One region of the Methylomusa anaerophila genome, then DNA from elsewhere that is predicted to be linked to it. Evidence: riboswitches for the same ligand, from Rfam matches in the RefSeq annotation. Region 1 holds a riboswitch; each other region holds the start of a gene.
What was found. Region 1 has a riboswitch for cyclic di-GMP ahead of MAMMFC1_RS15490 (sigma-70 RNA polymerase sigma factor region 4 domain-containing protein). Riboswitches for the same ligand answer to the same signal wherever they lie in the genome.
Positions count from the first base shown of each region.

Region 2: it holds a riboswitch for cyclic di-GMP, as region 1 does, so the genes downstream of both, MAMMFC1_RS02600 (RraA family protein) here and MAMMFC1_RS15490 (sigma-70 RNA polymerase sigma factor region 4 domain-containing protein) in region 1, are expected to answer to the same signal.
Region 3: it holds a riboswitch for cyclic di-GMP, as region 1 does, so the genes downstream of both, MAMMFC1_RS07130 (calcium-binding protein) here and MAMMFC1_RS15490 (sigma-70 RNA polymerase sigma factor region 4 domain-containing protein) in region 1, are expected to answer to the same signal.
Region 4: it holds a riboswitch for cyclic di-GMP, as region 1 does, so the genes downstream of both, MAMMFC1_RS06955 (methyl-accepting chemotaxis protein) here and MAMMFC1_RS15490 (sigma-70 RNA polymerase sigma factor region 4 domain-containing protein) in region 1, are expected to answer to the same signal.

Region 1 covers NZ_AP018449.1:3,410,451-3,414,641, reverse strand. The annotation lists gene MAMMFC1_RS21570 (hypothetical protein) at 1-33, opposite strand, end outside; gene MAMMFC1_RS15495 (hypothetical protein) at 41-277, opposite strand; gene MAMMFC1_RS15490 (sigma-70 RNA polymerase sigma factor region 4 domain-containing protein) at 392-847, opposite strand; cyclic di-GMP riboswitch class I at 1,232-1,325, opposite strand; gene MAMMFC1_RS22725 (AbrB/MazE/SpoVT family DNA-binding domain-containing protein) at 1,695-1,937, opposite strand; gene MAMMFC1_RS15480 (hypothetical protein) at 2,010-2,276, opposite strand; gene MAMMFC1_RS15475 (hypothetical protein) at 2,545-2,754, opposite strand; gene MAMMFC1_RS15470 (helix-turn-helix domain-containing protein) at 2,914-3,261, shown strand; gene MAMMFC1_RS15465 (helix-turn-helix domain-containing protein) at 3,329-3,658, opposite strand; gene MAMMFC1_RS15460 (helix-turn-helix domain-containing protein) at 4,043-4,191, opposite strand, start outside.
Region 2 covers NZ_AP018449.1:582,510-586,700, forward strand. The annotation lists gene MAMMFC1_RS02585 (methyl-accepting chemotaxis protein) at 1-182, opposite strand, end outside; gene MAMMFC1_RS02590 (DUF441 domain-containing protein) at 219-677, opposite strand; gene MAMMFC1_RS02595 (RraA family protein) at 718-1,374, opposite strand; gene MAMMFC1_RS21255 (hypothetical protein) at 1,405-1,578, opposite strand; cyclic di-GMP riboswitch class I at 1,559-1,646, opposite strand; gene MAMMFC1_RS02600 (RraA family protein) at 1,813-2,799, opposite strand; cyclic di-GMP riboswitch class I at 2,921-3,004, opposite strand; gene MAMMFC1_RS02605 (M48 family metalloprotease) at 3,186-4,191, opposite strand, start outside.
Region 3 covers NZ_AP018449.1:1,628,258-1,632,448, reverse strand. The annotation lists gene MAMMFC1_RS07130 (calcium-binding protein) at 1-2,694, opposite strand, end outside; cyclic di-GMP riboswitch class II at 2,828-2,911, opposite strand; gene ald (alanine dehydrogenase) at 3,415-4,191, opposite strand, start outside.
Region 4 covers NZ_AP018449.1:1,584,215-1,588,405, forward strand. The annotation lists gene MAMMFC1_RS06950 (DHA2 family efflux MFS transporter permease subunit) at 1-750, shown strand, start outside; gene MAMMFC1_RS21385 (hypothetical protein) at 790-927, shown strand; cyclic di-GMP riboswitch class I at 1,048-1,135, shown strand; gene MAMMFC1_RS06955 (methyl-accepting chemotaxis protein) at 1,294-3,324, shown strand; gene MAMMFC1_RS06960 (hypothetical protein) at 3,467-3,691, shown strand; gene MAMMFC1_RS06965 (alpha/beta hydrolase family protein) at 3,743-4,191, shown strand, end outside.

The DNA of each region.
Region 1 (4,191 bases):
CAGCATAAACGGCTTGTGGTCAGCAAGCCTCATAGGGATTTCACCTCTCCGTGGTTCTCACCGAGCCGCCCCCATTGCGATGTCTGTGGCTGGGCGGAAGTAGCATTGTCACTGTCCGTTTCATGGCGAAACAGTCTACCACAGACTGTTTTATAACCGGGCCTTGCCGCTCGTCGCCTTCGATGCCATCGGTTCGACGGATGTCTGTCACCCATCCGCAGGTAGTCTTGGCGCTCCCGTCAATGTCGCTGCCGCTCATCACGGCCGGACAGATCATGTATTTATGCTGTCGGATATGAAATTTTCAAGGAGCGAAAGAGGGATAGAAAAAACCCCCTCACTTATTTGGCCGTTGAGTGAGAGGGTTCAGAACTAAAATTTTGAATTTTTTTTAAATATCTATGCCCATCATTTTTCTGAGCTTTTCAAGGATTTTTTCCTGGCGCTTGCCAACGCCACGTTGCGTAATGCCAATCAATTCCCCATAGCCTTGCTGGGTTCCCCCATTGAAAAAGATATAGGTAATTAAAGCTTGATCTTCCTTTGAAAGATGCTTTATGCAAGACTTCATATCAGCAATCAGAGTGTCTTTGATTGCGCGATCTTCCACGCCTTCGCTTTGATCTGAAAACTGGTAATTCTGTTCTTCAAGCCTATCGAGGGAATCTTCGCGGCTTGGAATGTATGTAACCGTTGCTTTTTCATAATCAATGTTGCATCTTTCCGTTTTCAGATCATATCTACTGTACTTGATTTTCCGATCAGATCGCTCCAGCACCTCATAGATTTCTTCTTTTACGCCAGGGTATAGCTTCCTATAATTAGTTCGTTTCTTGCCTTCTTCCATAAGGCTTGTCCTCCATTTCGTGATTTTTGAAATCCGGAAATGAAGAACAAGCGGAGGGGAACGGCATCTTATAGAGACTAATGCTTTATTTAAAAAACAGAAAAAGCCCGCAAAATGCCAATAGCAAATTACGGGCCATTCAATGTCCCAATCACTTGTTAACTGATTAATGTATTTAGTGTTGAAATTGCCGTGAAAAATTTCTTTATTTCGGGCCTCTTAGCAATGTCCTTTTTGAAATTCCCATTTTGTACCCCTTTCACAATGGGCAAATATAAAAGACATGCCGGCATAAAAGCCCTATTCATAGTCATTGAAGCTATGAATTGCGCAAAAATTATAACCCTGCCTAAAAGGGCAGGGTTATAGTATAGTTGTAATCAGTTCGGTAACCAGGCAATCATAGTGCTGCTGTCAGCAGTACCTTAGACCCTTGGCTTTGCGTCGCTGTCTTTTAACAGGTTTGCCCTTATCGCTTTATTTGTTTTTTTGTAAATTTCAGACTTAAAAAATTATCTCCTTTCTTTTAAAAGCAACAATAAAATAGCGATTACAACGAAATTCTGGCCGCTATATTAATTTTACAATATATGTAATAGTAAATTTTGTAAAATATGGTCGATATTTATTGTTCATAAAAATTTAATTTATAGAATATGTCAACCTAGACACTGCCATTGCAAGGTAAGTTTAGCCGCAGGCGAATTTATTTCATCCCCCAGCTGCTATCTTTACTGCTATTGATATAATAGTTTTATTGTCTTGGGATTAGCCAATGGACATATTTCCAAAAAAATAACCGGATGCGTTTTTCGCACCCGGTTACTGAAGTATTAAATAATTAGAATTAGGTATTGTTTATGGTGTTTTTGCAGCTTAAGCAAACACATTTATCCATAACAAGGGTAAGACTAGATGTCGCTCTGCAAAAAACACAGCGGTCTATTGACTTGTGTAAAATTATATTACCGCGCTCATCAGTACATATGTCAAGTGAATCACCGGATTCAATGCTGAGATTCGTCCTTAACTCAATCGGCAGAACAATTCTGCCAAGTTCGTCAACTTTTCTTTTCGTAACCGCTAGCATAATCGTAACTCCTTAATTAATTTTGATTACTCATTTTTCTTGGTAGGAATGATATGCCCTACGAAATTTTTGTTAATTATGCCTACATAAAGCTTCGCCTTTCATATTAAAGCATGGAAGAATTTGATCGTTTTTTGCTAGTTCAATATATTTATTAGTCAACCTTGAAATGCTGTTGCAATGACGATCCACTCGTTTGCTCAGCCTCAGTATCTTGTCAGAAGTATACGGCGGCCCTTTCTCAAGCAGATGATTTCCTTTTTTTCTGCCTCTCATAATAAAGCCCCAATGCCATTCAATCCTGACAGCCAACATCTTCATCCTAAGTTTTTTATACATCTACATCACTCCTGTTACTAATTCTAATAGGGTTAATGTAACTCTATCAGTATTAGTGTAACACATAGAATACGTCGATATGTGTCGAAGCCTGGATACATTATGAAAAATAGTAAATTATTATCTGGTCTTTATTTTTTATCTTGTCTATGGTTATAAATGGTTATTCCGACAAGCAGTATAACCATTATTGCAAGCAGTACGAGAAAATACGCGGGACTAGGCATTTCTCCATGTTCATTGTAGTAGTCAAATATAAAGCTCACACTTATCGCTCCTTGCCACTTTTATTTAAATGAATAATATCCCTTTTGGAGATATTTTCACCCTGTTTGCACTGTCTTTGTCTGAACCTCTCTATTTCCTGTTTTTCTCTATGTTTTTTTATTAAATGCACTATACCTGTTATGGCAAGTATGCCAGTTAAGACAGCCAAGGCTATCAGGTTGTCTCTTGGATTGTTTGAAATCCACATCACCTAATCTTCCTCCTTTGGAAAAAATACACATTTCCAAGTATAGACAAATTTCGTGTTTGTGTCAAGGTATATTAGTCACAATATAAATAAATATGACTAATATACCCTTGCCATTATCACCGCCACCATATAAGTTTCTATATAATAGGTGGTGATAGAATGAATGATATTTCAAAAATTGTAGGTGACAGAATAAGAATTTTGAGATCTGAAAAAGGGCTGAGTCAGGAGGAACTTGCAGATAAAGCAGGCATAGACCCTTCTCATCTGGGCAGGTTAGAAAGAGGAGAAAGGAATCCTTCTTTAATCAGTTTGGATAAAATTATCAAGGCGCTGGGATTAACTTTCGAGGATCTGTTTAAATACATACAGCCATCTAACATGGAAACGGACAGTACCACAATGTCCCTGATAATAAACAAACTTAATACCTTAAGCCTTGATGATCAAAAGCTGATATTAAATGTTATTGATACGATGTTTCAGCTAATGAAGCATAAAGCCTAGCAGCTAAAAACTGTTAGGCTTATTTTTCTGTGGCTGTATCAAGTTCTGTGCATCATTCTGAAAATAGTTATCGCGACGTTGCCTCTTTGATGAGTGCTTCTACAACAGAAAGAATTCTTCGCTGTTCATCCTGCGGCAGATTGCTGATTGCTTCGGATAACTTTGATGCTTTGATTTTATAGCCCGCATTGATCACATCCATTAATATTTCATCCGCTGATACATCCAGGCCATTTATGATATCAATTAAAGTGTCCACACTTGGAGTTTTTACACCGCGCTCAATAGCTGATAAATAATTAGGAGTCAGCTTAACAATTTCTGCAAATGATTCCTGTGTATATCCTTTTGCTTCTCTATATTGTTGAATCCTCTTGCCGATAGCCTTATCTTTCATAGCACTTACCTCCGAATAACTCTATTTGCGTTACATTAACACTATAAGTAACAGTATATTATGCGGACACTAAATCCAACAGTTTCCATGTGAGTTAGTATAACGCCAACGGCGTTACATTAGTGAAATTCTTATGATGAGGAAGAAGTCAGGAGGAACAGTTTTGCTCCCCCTGACAATAGTTTTATCATATTCCGGCCTTACTTTTATACTGTTCTTTTTTTAAGTCAGTTTCACTATGATCTGCAGAGAAATTATTGTTCTTTTTCTGTTGTTGAACACTCTTAGAGTGAGAGGTTCGCCTTCATGGTTCACCATGAACCCTTCCATGGTTCACGCATAGGGTAGACTTTTCCCTTGGTGTGAAAATATATTTTTCGCTTATCAGCTAGTATCTGACTTTCTCAGATAGAACATGTTGCTGCTCTTTCCGCCGTTTTCCCGCCAACGCTGTTCTTTGCGGAGATACCCGCTCTTTTCCAAGTCGGCAAGCGCGCGCTTGACGGTACTCCTGGACAGCTTCAACTCTCTGG
Region 2 (4,191 bases), 2.0 Mb from region 1:
ACCTCAAGGTGTTTGTCTACATAATCTTTGGTTTCAGATTGTAAAACCTCAATTTCACTGGAACTAAGCGAGTAGAAATCGTTTTTTAGGGTTTTATTAAACAATGAAAAGGAGAAAAGGGAAGCCCCGAGTAATGGAACACAACTAATAATCAGCAGCAAAATAATTAACTTTTTTTTCATCAATCAATAGCTCCTTATATCAAAATGTATGCTTGTTCATCCTTTGAATAAACCCAGCGCATTTACTACAAGAGCCACCAAACCGCCGGCGATAAGCGGACCGACAGGCAGACCGCGAAAGAAGCAAACACCGATAATTGTGCCGACGACCAGAGCCGTTACTGTTTCCGGTGATTCTTTCATAAAAACCACTCCCTGGCCGGCTACCCAGGCCAAGAAAATCCCAATAACAACCGCCAGAAGGCCTACCGGCGCTTTAAAGACATCCAAGACTTCGTTCATGGCTATACGCCCTTGCGCAACCGGACTTAGAACAGCAATCGTCAGAATGATAATCCCAATGTTTATACCTTGCTTGTCTATAAACTGAAAACAATTTTCAAGACCCAGTTTGGGAATTAGTAACAGCACCAATGCAGATACAGATACTGTATGATTATTGCCGATCATAGATAATGCTAAAATTATTAATAGAGGAATGTTGTCCCAATTCATTTATTCACATCCTACCCATGGTTTTCGGTTTTCCGTTTCGTCAGCACTTTACTTTAGCATATTTTTTTAGACAAATAGTATCGAATGTATCCCATCTTAACCGGTTAATGCAATCGGACCAAATAACTTCTTGTTGTCCAATAAAATCAAGTCGTTCCAGTAGTTGTTCGGTAATTTGGTCTTTTTTGATTACGACAACACCACTGTCATCGGCAACAACAATTCCGCCGTCCAATTCCTGCCTGCGTTTTATATAATAATCCTCGTCGAAGCCGGTATCTGCATTGATACAACCGATTGGCGACCGGCCATAAGACCAAATGGGATATTTTTCTTTGATTAGTTGCTGAACATCGCGAATCAACCCTCTGACGACGATTCCTCGGACTTGATGATACGAAAATAAATATTTGGCTACAAGGTCACCAAAAATTGCTTTCCCGTCGCAATTAAGCGCATCAATACACACTACACTGTCTTTTGGCGTATTGCGGGCATAATTATGTACATGGTAATTCGAACCGTTAAAGGCAGGAATATAGTGGATGACGCCGACTACTCTGCTTCCAGGCAATAAAACCTGCAGTTTGGGATCTAACTCTCCGGTTTTATACATGGCATCGGCCACTTCCGTTGTACTCATCTCGTTAGCCTGAATGTAGTCCAGTATTTTTTTTTGTAATACTTTCCACTGCATTTCAAAACTCCTTCCCTTTAATTAATCTATCTATTTTTTTAACATTTGATTAGCCTCACCCTTTATGTTTTTTAGCGAAGGTAATTCATGTGCTAGTTTATATCCTTGCCCCGGTATAATTAACACAAAAACAAATAAAACCAGCCCCATAGCTGGTTTATGAGGCGTTTGGCCGTTAACACCAAACGGCAGCCTGGCAATCATAGGTATTTTTTCCCTTTAGACCCACGGCTTTGCGTCCTTACCTTTCGATAAGTTTGCCCACTTTAAAATTGTCAACAAAATTAATGTTATTATAACATAATATAATATAATATAATATAATATATTATAACATAATAATCTGAATTTGCAATACTAAATTCTACAATTATCATTTTTATTCGACATAGTTCGTATGACTTAACAGGACTCCGAGGAACCTGTACGGGAACAGGCTTAGCCTGGATTTCGCTGCAAATGTAAATATAAAACAAGATCAAATATGGCCCGCGTATTATCCTCAGACAGGTCCACAAACCTGCAGCCAATGTTATTGCCTTGTTGCCAGGTGACTTTTGCTGCGACATCAATGTTTCCTAACTCCTCGGGCAAACACAGCCGGATTGATAAATCGGGCTCCAATTGCTGCTCAGCTTGCAGCAATATTCCATCCATACTGATATTAATCGCGAGGGCATCAATATGATGATCTGTTTCATTCACTATGATTTTCACCGGCGCATGAACATTAGTTCGGGGAAAATTTCGATTTTCAATTATAACGCCCCGTTCTTTAAGAGCTTGATCAAGCCACGTGCGGTCCCAGGCCATGCTGGCTATGTCTCCCTTTGCTTTTCTCTCGGCACAGGATTTAGCTAAGGACTTTTCTAACAAATTTGGGGCATGACATGGGTTAATGACGACAATGCCGTCTTCATCCCCGACCAAGATATCGCCGGGATGAACAAGTACTCCCCCACAATCGACGGGAACATTAATTTCGCCGGGTGCATCTTTATAAGGCCCGGCCGGGGTGACTCCTGCCGCATAGATAGGCATATCCGTTTTTTTCAGTGCTCCTATATCACGAATAGCACCGTCAATAATGAAACCCCCGATACCTCTTTGCTTGGCCCACAAAACCATCAATTCTCCCATAACCGAGTTAGTCAGGTCACCTTGGGCATCAACTACCACAATATCGCCAGGCTGGGCAATATCAAGCGCCTTGTGAAGCATAAGATTATCGCCTGGGCGTAACTTAACGGTAAAAGCCGGTCCAAGTAAGGGAATGTCGTTGACTGGGCGAATTTTGGCATCCATGCACGACGTATGGTTCAGGTTGTCTGCTATATAGGCCGCCGGTATTCCTGCAAAACTGTCAATTAAAGCTTTTGGCGGTCGATTTATCTGCGAGAAAATACGCAATCCTATTCTTGCCATAATTAACCACTCCATTCAAATCAGTTATTACCCAGTTACACAAAAACAATTCTTTCTAAGTCTCTCAACGAAATAAAACCAGCCCCACAGCTGGTTTATGAGGCGTTTGGCCGTAATACCAAACGGCAACCTGGCGATCATAGGCTTTTCCTTTAGACCCATAGCTTTGCGTCCTTATCTTTCGATAAGTTTGCCACTATATAAAATTGTCATAATTTGAAGTATAATGATTTAATTTGTCAACCGCAATTCCACTGTAACACTTTTTTAATTTAATTCAAGTAATTTAACAATAATTTAATTTACAGTTAACACAAACAGCGAATTGCTCGTATCAAAAAAAGTAAGCAGGCAAAATTGCCTGATTACTTTTTTTGTACACTGATTCATTTGCCGGTAATGGCATTGATTCTGTCGGCCAGTTCATAGCCCGCGACATCATTATCGACAGGAGTCATAATCAGCTGCCCATCGATATAAACCGCACCATCATCGCCGACATAGGCGGTGTTTAGAGAATTATTGTGATATAACTTGGCGAGATTACCGGCTATTAAGTATGCTCTCTCTTCAGCCAAATATCTATTGGTCTTAACTGGCGTTACAACATCTTGGTTGTCAATTTGAACCGTCTGGTCGTTTTTAACCGTAATGTGCCCTTTACTATAATCCGTAAGGCGTTTTGCAAAATTATTAATGCGATCCGATGTCTTCGGGTGATTATTCGGATTAATAACTTTACTTAGTCCTTCATGCCATAACTCGCCAGCCTGGGCGCGAAGCTTGACCATAGATGCAGCTGGGCCGCCTGGGTTGAAGCCGGCGGCAACAGCATTGTTAAACCCTGAATTATCTGCGTTCCACTCCTCTTTCATCGTAATTACCTCATTAGCGACGTAGTTCCCTGCAACAACACCAAGAACTTCGCTGGTCCGATTCGGGTTGTTCTGCGTATATAAATCCACCACCAGGCTGAGTCCTAGTATCTTTTTTGTGCCCTCAACAGGGTCTTTATGTTCCCCGTGACTCATTTCATGCCCAAGCACAGACGCAAGTTCATCTTCATCCAGTAAATCAACCGTGCCTTTGTTAACGGCAATTACCCGTCCCAGTGTACAAAAAGCGTTGAACTCTTTAGCAGGGGTTATGTATACTTCATAATGGTCCTTAATCAGTCCGTTGGACATTAACCGGTCGGCTATATTATGTACATACCCATTTGCTTGTTCATCTTTATAAACTCCGGTTTTACTTTGGGTCTGTTTAAGCATATCGGCTTGGCGTTTATCATTAAGGTCATTCAATTGCCAGCTAATATACGAAAAAGCCACAGCGCCATATAATAATTCTTGGGTAAAGGTAGCTGCCGCTGCCCCTCTGGTGCTACCGGCA
Region 3 (4,191 bases), 1.8 Mb from region 1:
GCTAATGATATTGTTCAGTTGATTCCCTGTGCCATTGCTGGCGCCGACACCAGTCAAGGTCAGGTTTTCCAGGTTGGCTCCCAAAGTATAGGTGATGAACGACCGCACCGTGTCCGTTCCTTCATTGACATTTTCGGCGACGATGTCACCTATATTATCTATAACATAGGTGTCGCTGCCCAAGCCGCCGCTCATTATGTCTGCCCCGGCTCCACCATCGAGAATGTTGCTGCCGCTGTTACCGGTTATTATGTTGTCTAAAGCGTTACCAACGCCATTGATCGCTTCTGTGCCGGTCAAGGTCAGGTTTTCTGCATTGGCTCCCAAGGTATAGGTGATGGACGTTTGTACCGTGTCTGTTCCTTCACTGACATTTTCACTGACAATATCACTTACATTATCCACTACATAAGTGTCATTGCCTAAGCCGCCGGCCATGGTGTCCGCGCCGGCCCCGCCGTCCAGAATATTGCTGCCATCGTTACCGGTAATCTTGTTGTCCAATGCGTTGCCAGCACCATTGATCGCCCCTGTGCCTGTCAGGATCAGATTTTCTATGTCAGCGTTTAACGTGTAGGAGACAGACGACAGCACTATGTCGGTTCCTTCACCGGCACTTTCGCAGGTAATGTCACCGGCGTTATCCACTACATAGGTATCATCGCCCAAACCGCCGGTCATAGTATCTGCGCCGATCCCGCCGTCCAGAATATTGCTGCCGCTGTTACCGGTAAGGACATTGTTCAGAGCGTTACCCGTTCCATTAATCGCCTCTATGCCGGTCAGTGCCAGATTTTCTACGTTGGCTCCTAAAGTATAGGTAATGGATGACTGTACCGTATCAATTCCTTCGTAAGCATTCTCGTTGACAATGTCGCCGGTGTTATCCACCACATAAGTGTCATTGCCAAGACCGCCCGCCATAATATCCGTTCCGGCCCCGCCATCCAGGGCGTTGCTGCCGCTGTTGCCAATAAGAACGTTATCCAATGCATTGCCATCGCCATTAATCGTCCCCGTGCCGGTCAATGTCAAGTTCTCTACATTAGCTCCCAGGGTATAGGTGATAGACGACTGCACCATATCGGTTCCTTCGTTGGCATTTTCACTGACGATATCACCTGCGTCATCCACGGTATAGGTATCATCGCCCAAGCCGCCCGTCATGGTGTCCGCGCCGGCCCCGCCATCCAGGACGTTGCTGCCGCTGTTGCCAATAAGAACGTTATCCAGTTCGTTGCCGCCGCCATTAATCGCCTCCGTGCCGGTAAGCGTCAGGTTTTCAATGTTGCCGTTCAGAGTATAGGAGACCGATGACTGCACCGTGTCCGTTCCTTCATTGAAGGTTTCGTTAACAATATCCCCCACATTATCCACTATGTAGGTGTCATCGCCTAAGCCGCCGGTCATGGTGTCCGCGCCGCTCCCGCCGTCCAGAATGTTGCTGCCACTGTTACCGGTAAGGACGTTGTTCAGAGCGTTACCTGTGCCATTAATCGCCTCTGTGCCAGTCAGGGCCAGATTTTCTACGCTGGCTCCTAAACCATAGGTAATGGATGACTGTACCATATCAGTTCCTTCGTTGTCATTCTCGCTAACAATGTCACCAATGTTATCCACCATGTAGATGTCGTTGCCTAAACCGCCGGCCATGGTATCCGCACCGGCCCTGCCGTCCAGGATATTGCTGCCGCTGTTGCCGGTTAGAACGTTGTCCAGTGTGTTGCCGCCGCCATTGATTGCTCCTGTGCCGGTCAATGTCAGGTTTTCTACATTGGCTCCCAAGGTATAAGTAACGGACGACTGTGCCGTGTCGGTCCCTTCGTTGATGTTTTCTGCCACAACATCCCCAACACTGTTTACAATATAGGTATCATCGCCTAAGCCCCCAGCCATCATATCTGCACCGGCATCACCGTCCAGGATGTTACTGCCGCTGTTCCCAATAATAATATTGTTCAATGAGTTTCCAGTGCCATTGATATTAGCTGTGCCTGTTAGCAGCAGGTTCTCTAAGTTGGCTCCCAGGTTATAGGTAAGGGATGATTGCACTGTGTCAATTCCTTCGCCGACATTTTCCGTTACCACATCTCCGGCATCATCTATGACGTAGGTGTCATTACCCAAGCTGCCCGCCATGGTATCAGCGCCCAGACCGCCGTCAAGCATATTGTCGTCACTATTGCCTGCAATGAAATTATCCAGTTCGTTGCCTGTACCATTGATTGCGCCGGCACCGGTTAAGACCAGATTTTCCACATTTGTTCCCAAGCTATAGCTGATGTTTGATTGAACAGTGTCAATACCTTCGGCGATGCTCTCGCTGACTACATCACCCACGTTGTCAACTATGTACGTATCATTGCCCTGGCCGCCGGACATGGTATCAGCGCCGTCCCTGCCGTCAAGAGTATTATCGCCGCTGTTGCCTGTTAAGACATTATCCAGTTCGTTGCCTGTACCGTCAATGTTGCCCGTGCCGGTAAGCGTCAAGTCCTCAACATTTGCGTCCAGGGCATAGGTAATGCTCGCTTCAACGGTGTCGTTGCCTTCGTCAGGATTTTCCACCACCACATCCCCGGCATCGTCTACTATGTAGGTATCGTCGCCCATGCTCCCGGCCATGGTGTAAGAACTCCCGCTGCCGTTCAGCGTATCATTACCAGTTCCGCCATTCAAGGTATTGTCACTCATTGTTCATCCCTCCACTTAATTTGGTTAAAAGTACCTTTCTTAACAAAGCGTCGAAGCGTTAAATAAGGCTGTTCTGCGCCGTCCTAGCCATTTCTTATATAACAAAAAATGGCCGTTAGCAAACGGCCATACATACAATATCGGCCGGTTACACTGCCAGCTCCCGGCAGCCCAAGTGTCCATATACAGGCTGACGTTCATCGCTTCCGTTATTGGTAATCATTGAATTGTTTTACCTTCGAGCCAGATTCTTCGGAACCTTATTGCCAGTCGCTGAAACGAAGGGTCTCACAGTTTGTGTTATACTCGCCTCCCCCGGAAATTTATGTCTAATTTTAGCGTAATATGTAATTTTATTGATGTATATGGCTATTTTTCCAATTATTACTATTGTCTCATATTACTAAAGTTATAATCCTTTTGTCCATATTGTTATGTATACTTGATGTTATTTTTATTTGAAATTTGTTTGAATTTGTCTAAAATTGCTTAATCAGTATAATTTTTGTATGGCTTATCCTGCTAACAATAGAATTTTTAACTGTAAGGAAATTGTCAAGCATAGTACATTAGATATATTTTGTTGAGAATTGCGTTATATTAAATATCCTTAAAAAAACAAAACATCCAACCCATATATGGGTTGGATGTTTTGTTTTTTTCTCAATATCAGAATTTACTTCTCGCGGTATTGATCCAGATAATTTATTTGTTGAATCCTTATCCCAAAATCTCAGCAACCGGGGTATAAGGCAGGTTGTGGGCTTCAGCAACCCCGGGGAAAGTAACTTTGCCTTCAAAAACATTGAGACCTTTCGCCAGACCGGAATCGGCCCTGAGAGCTTCTTTCCAGCCTTTGCTGGCGATTTGGAGAGCGTATTCGATGGTTGCGTTGGTAAGAGCCAGGGTGGAAGTTCGGGCAACTGCGCCAGGCATATTGGCGACAGAGTAGTGTACAACACCGTATTTGACATAGGTGGGATCACTGTGAGTGGTAGCCCGGTCGATGGTTTCAATCGAGCCGCCCTGGTCAATGGCTACGTCGACGATAACCGAGCCGGGTTCCATGGTTTTAACCATTTCTTCGCTAACCAGTTTGGGAGCTTTGGCGCCTGGCAGCAGAACAGCGCCGATAAGCAGGTCGGCCTGTTTAACCCAATCGGCAATATTGTAGCTGTTGGACATAATAGTGGTGACGCGCCCGCCAAAGATGTCGTCGAGATATGCCAGCCGTTCGCTGGACTTGTCGATAATAGCTACCCGGGCCCCCATGCCTATCGCCATTTTAGCCGCGTGGGTGCCTACCACGCCGCCGCCGATGATGACAACCTGAGCCGATTCAACGCCGGGAACGCCGCCCAGCAGTATGCCTTTGCCACTGAAGGTTTTTTCCAGCCAGTGAGCACCTACTTGTACCGCCATGCGGCCGGCAACTTCGCTCATGGGAATTAGCAGCGGCAGGCTATGGTTACGCTCAATGGTTTCATAAGCAATACC
Region 4 (4,191 bases), 1.8 Mb from region 1:
GGCGGTCTTTTCCTGGTGCCGCTGTTTATGGAGAATATCCGCGGCTATACGGCGATGCAGACCGGCGTCTTGCTGTTGCCGGCGGCCTTGGTTTCCGGCCTGATGATGCCCGTAGCAATCAGGATCGCCCGCAGAGTCGGCCCCAAACCGGTGGTAATTGCCGGTATAGTCATCCTGGGAATGGCTTCCCTGCCTTTTGTACACCTAAATATGGATACCGGCTACTACACCATACTTTTCGTCATGATGTTGAGGGGAGCGGGGCTGGGATTATTTCTGATGACCGCCACCACACTGGGGATGAACGCCCTTCCTCTGGCTAAAATGAGCCGGGCGACAGCGATGAAAAGCATGATCCGCCAAATTGCCGGATCATTCGGTATCGCCTTATTATCGACAGTGATCCAGCATCGTCAGGCATATCATCTGGCCCACATCGCGGAATACATGAATGCCGCCTCCTTGCCCATGAAGCAAACACTAGCGAATTGCCAAGACCTGTTTTTTAAGGTGGGGGGATCGCCCGGTGCGGCAAAACACATGCTGACCTACAGCGACAGCCTGTACGCCCGGGCTGGCTTCGCCCCGGGAATCATCCAGGCCAAGGCTTTGGCTCTGCTTAGTTCCGCCGTACAAAAGCAGGCGGCAATCTTCGCCTTTAATGACGCTTTTGCCGTTTTGGCGTTGATTTGTTTTTGCGGTATAATTCCCGCATGGTTGCTGCGAAGTCGGCAAAAAAGCAAAAATTAGTTGCAAACAATCGGCGCGCTGTCAGCACGTCAATACGAGTTGAAACAAATCAGATTAATTGCTTCTGCTTCCCTGGGAAGCGGTGCAATCCCTACCATTACTACCATCACTACCATCGCCGGAAACATTGAGTGGATCAGCGAAGTACGAGGCGAGCGGATAGAAGAACTTTGTTAAAAACCGTTATAGTATGTTAAGTTTCCGGGAAACTCATTGACGAGTTTACAGTAAGAGGCTTATACTAAGTTTAGACGACAATATAATCCAATAATCGACATTGATATGGCGTTCCTATATCATATTTTATGGCAAACTCGTTGAAAAACGAGGACGCAAAGCCGTGGGTCTAAGGGCGGGTGCTTCCTATGACTGCCTGGTTGCTCTTGTGAAAATTATTACAAGATGCTTAACCGGGTTTTTTATTGTCCTTATTTATTTATGGATATCTCGTACTGCCAAAAATTCAGTCACAGATATCTTGAAAAATAACTGCTGCCGGCTTAGCAAAGTCAACAAATTTACTGGACGGGAGATGGTTGGTCTATGAAAATCACTAGCATGAAAACGAGGTTGCTCATCATCTTATTGCCCTTTTTTATTCTATCTTTTGGAGCATTGGTCGGGATTAGCTACTATCTTTCTCTGCAGGCTCTAAGTCAGAGCGTTGATGAAACGGCGGCAGCGATGGGGTCGGATTATGCTTCCCGTATTTCCGGGCAGGTTTACAGTGCCAAAGTTCAGCTGGAATCGTTTGCCGGCATCAAAAGAATATACAATCCTTCTGACAGGCAGGCACTAAAGGAAGCTTTGTCTGAATGCGTTTCACGGCTTGATATTCTAGAGAATATAACTTATATAGCACCAGACGGCATAGCGCTGAGACCTGACGGCAGCACGGTAAATCTTGGAGATCGGGAATATTTCAAACAAGTAATCACAACAAAAAAACCGGCTGTTTCAGATGCTCTGATGAACAGGACAACCGGAAAAGCAGGAATAAATGTTGCTGTTCCGGTTCTTTATGAGGGGAAATTAACCGGTGTACTGACCGGTTCCATTTCGATAGAAAAGATGCATAACCTGGTCAAAGAAGCAAAATTTAAAGAAACCGGCTATGCTTTAGTACTGGATTCCAATGGCGTTGTCATCGTTCATCCGCGCTTTCCCGAGATGCAGGGTAAGCTCAATTTCAGCCAAAAGGAGATCAACCCTGAATTAAAGCTACAACGATCCGAACTTGACGACCGTCTGGTAAAGCTGGTTCAAGAAGCTGCTTCAGGTAAGACTGTGCGCGGCAAATATCAATTTGTTGACGGCATCGATAGAATCGGGACCATTGTCTCTATCAATCTGTTAGGCGGCCAGCGCTGGTTTATGATGGTAACAGCTCCGGAAGCCGAAGCAATCCATGAATTAAGCGCATTAAAACAGTCCCTGCTTGGGGGTGCATTCGTGTGTATTTTGCTGGCTGGCGTCTTCATTTTCATTATAAGCAAACGTATCGCGACTCCTATCACGTTGATTCGAAACGAATGCATGCAGTTGGCACAAGGTGATCTGCGGGAACGACCACTCAATATTTCTTCCTACGATGAGATCGGGCAATTAACTAGAGATTTCAAAGAAATGCGAAACAACTTGTATACACTTGTTTCAAAAGTATTGTCCCAATCCGAACAGTTGGCAGCATCCAGTGAAGAGTTAACCGCAAGCGCCCATCAATCCGCAGATGCGTCCAGTCAGATCGCCAGTTCCGTTGCCGAAATCGCCAGCGGGTCGGAGCAACAGGTAGCAGCCACCGGCCAGGTTGTAAAAGTGGCACAAGAACTGTCGGCAAGAACCGGGCAAATTTCCCTTGCTGCGCAAGAAGTGTCTTCGATTGCCCTTTCTACAGTACAATCGGCGGAACAAGGCCGTCAGGCAGTAGACCGGACTGAGGAACAAATGAATGGAATCGGTAAAGAATCGATTGCCCTTGAATCTGCCATTGTAGATTTAAGCAAAGGCTCTAGAGAAATCAGTGAAATTGTCACCTTGATTTCCACTATTTCCAATCAGACCAACTTGCTTGCCCTTAATGCCGCTATTGAAGCGGCACGAGCAGGTGAGGCGGGCCGTGGATTTGCGGTTGTGGCTGAGGAAGTCCGTAAGCTAGCGGAAGAATCGAATCAGGCTACGCAAAAGATTGGCACTCTTATACAGCAAAATCAGATCAATATGGACCGTGCTGTTGCCGCGTCCCAAACCGGGGCTGCAGGTATCAAATCAGGTATTCTTATGGTTCATAGCACGGGAGAAACGTTTAAGAATATCGTCGAAGCAATTCTCAAATTATCTGGAGAAATCAAAGATATCGCTGCAGCTATAAACCAGATGGCGGAAGGCAATCAATCTTTGTTTACCGCTATCCGCGAAATTGAGACTGTGGGTAAGACATCGGCGGCCCAATCCCAGACAATCTCCGGCGCGACCGAGGAGCAAACCGCGGCTATGCAGGAAATCGCAACTTCAAGTCAAAGTCTAGCTCAAATGGCAACGGAATTAACGCAAGCCGTCAGTAAGTTCAAGATATAGGAGGCGCGCGGATAGAAGAAAGACTGCTTTGGTTTCAAAACTGAAGTAGTCTTTTTCATTCTCACAGTGTTCTCACACCGCATTTCAATAGGGTCTTTTCTGCGTTGTCAAGGGACAGCAAATTGAGGAGTTCATCGATGGTATGACGATGGAGGGATACGCTCAAAATATAACCTGTGCGCTTTTAGTCAGCCATGGAATACCTGGTCCCTTGTTCCGCGTCGAAGGGGTTGAAAAAATATACACTGAATCAGCATCAACAGATAAGACACTTAAGCTCTGGAAAGATGGCAAGCATTGCGTGACAAATCACGCAACAGAGACTATCATGTTATTTGCAGATTTCTTCACGGACAAATTAAAATAATATATATCGTTGAAATTAGTATCCGAACTGCAAGAAGGGAGCGGAAAAAATATGGTTGATTTGACTTTAAAAGAAAAGTTTGCTTTTAAATTTATTTTTAATGAAAGCAGAGTTTACTCCAGATGGTATGGCAGATTTCTATCTTTTGGGATTGATTACGGAAGATTAAAAAGGGTCATTGCCAGAATACCAAATTGGTTAGAATGGTGCAATCAATGGACAAAAGAAGGTGATGAGCTTTATCGAAAAGCTGAAAAAGCTTTGAATGAGGGAAATGAGTTTAAATCAAGGGCATTATTTCACGAGGCGGTTGGATGCTATCACACTGGGCAGCATATATTCTTTATTGACAGCAGTCAGAAAGAAGCAACCCAAGAAAAGGCAAGAATGAGCTATCAGAGAGCTATTGCTTTATACAATGAAAAAGAATGTCCAATACGAATTGAGGTGCCGTTTGAAGGAGTGAAAATCCCAGGGTATTTAAGACTCTCAGGTGCACC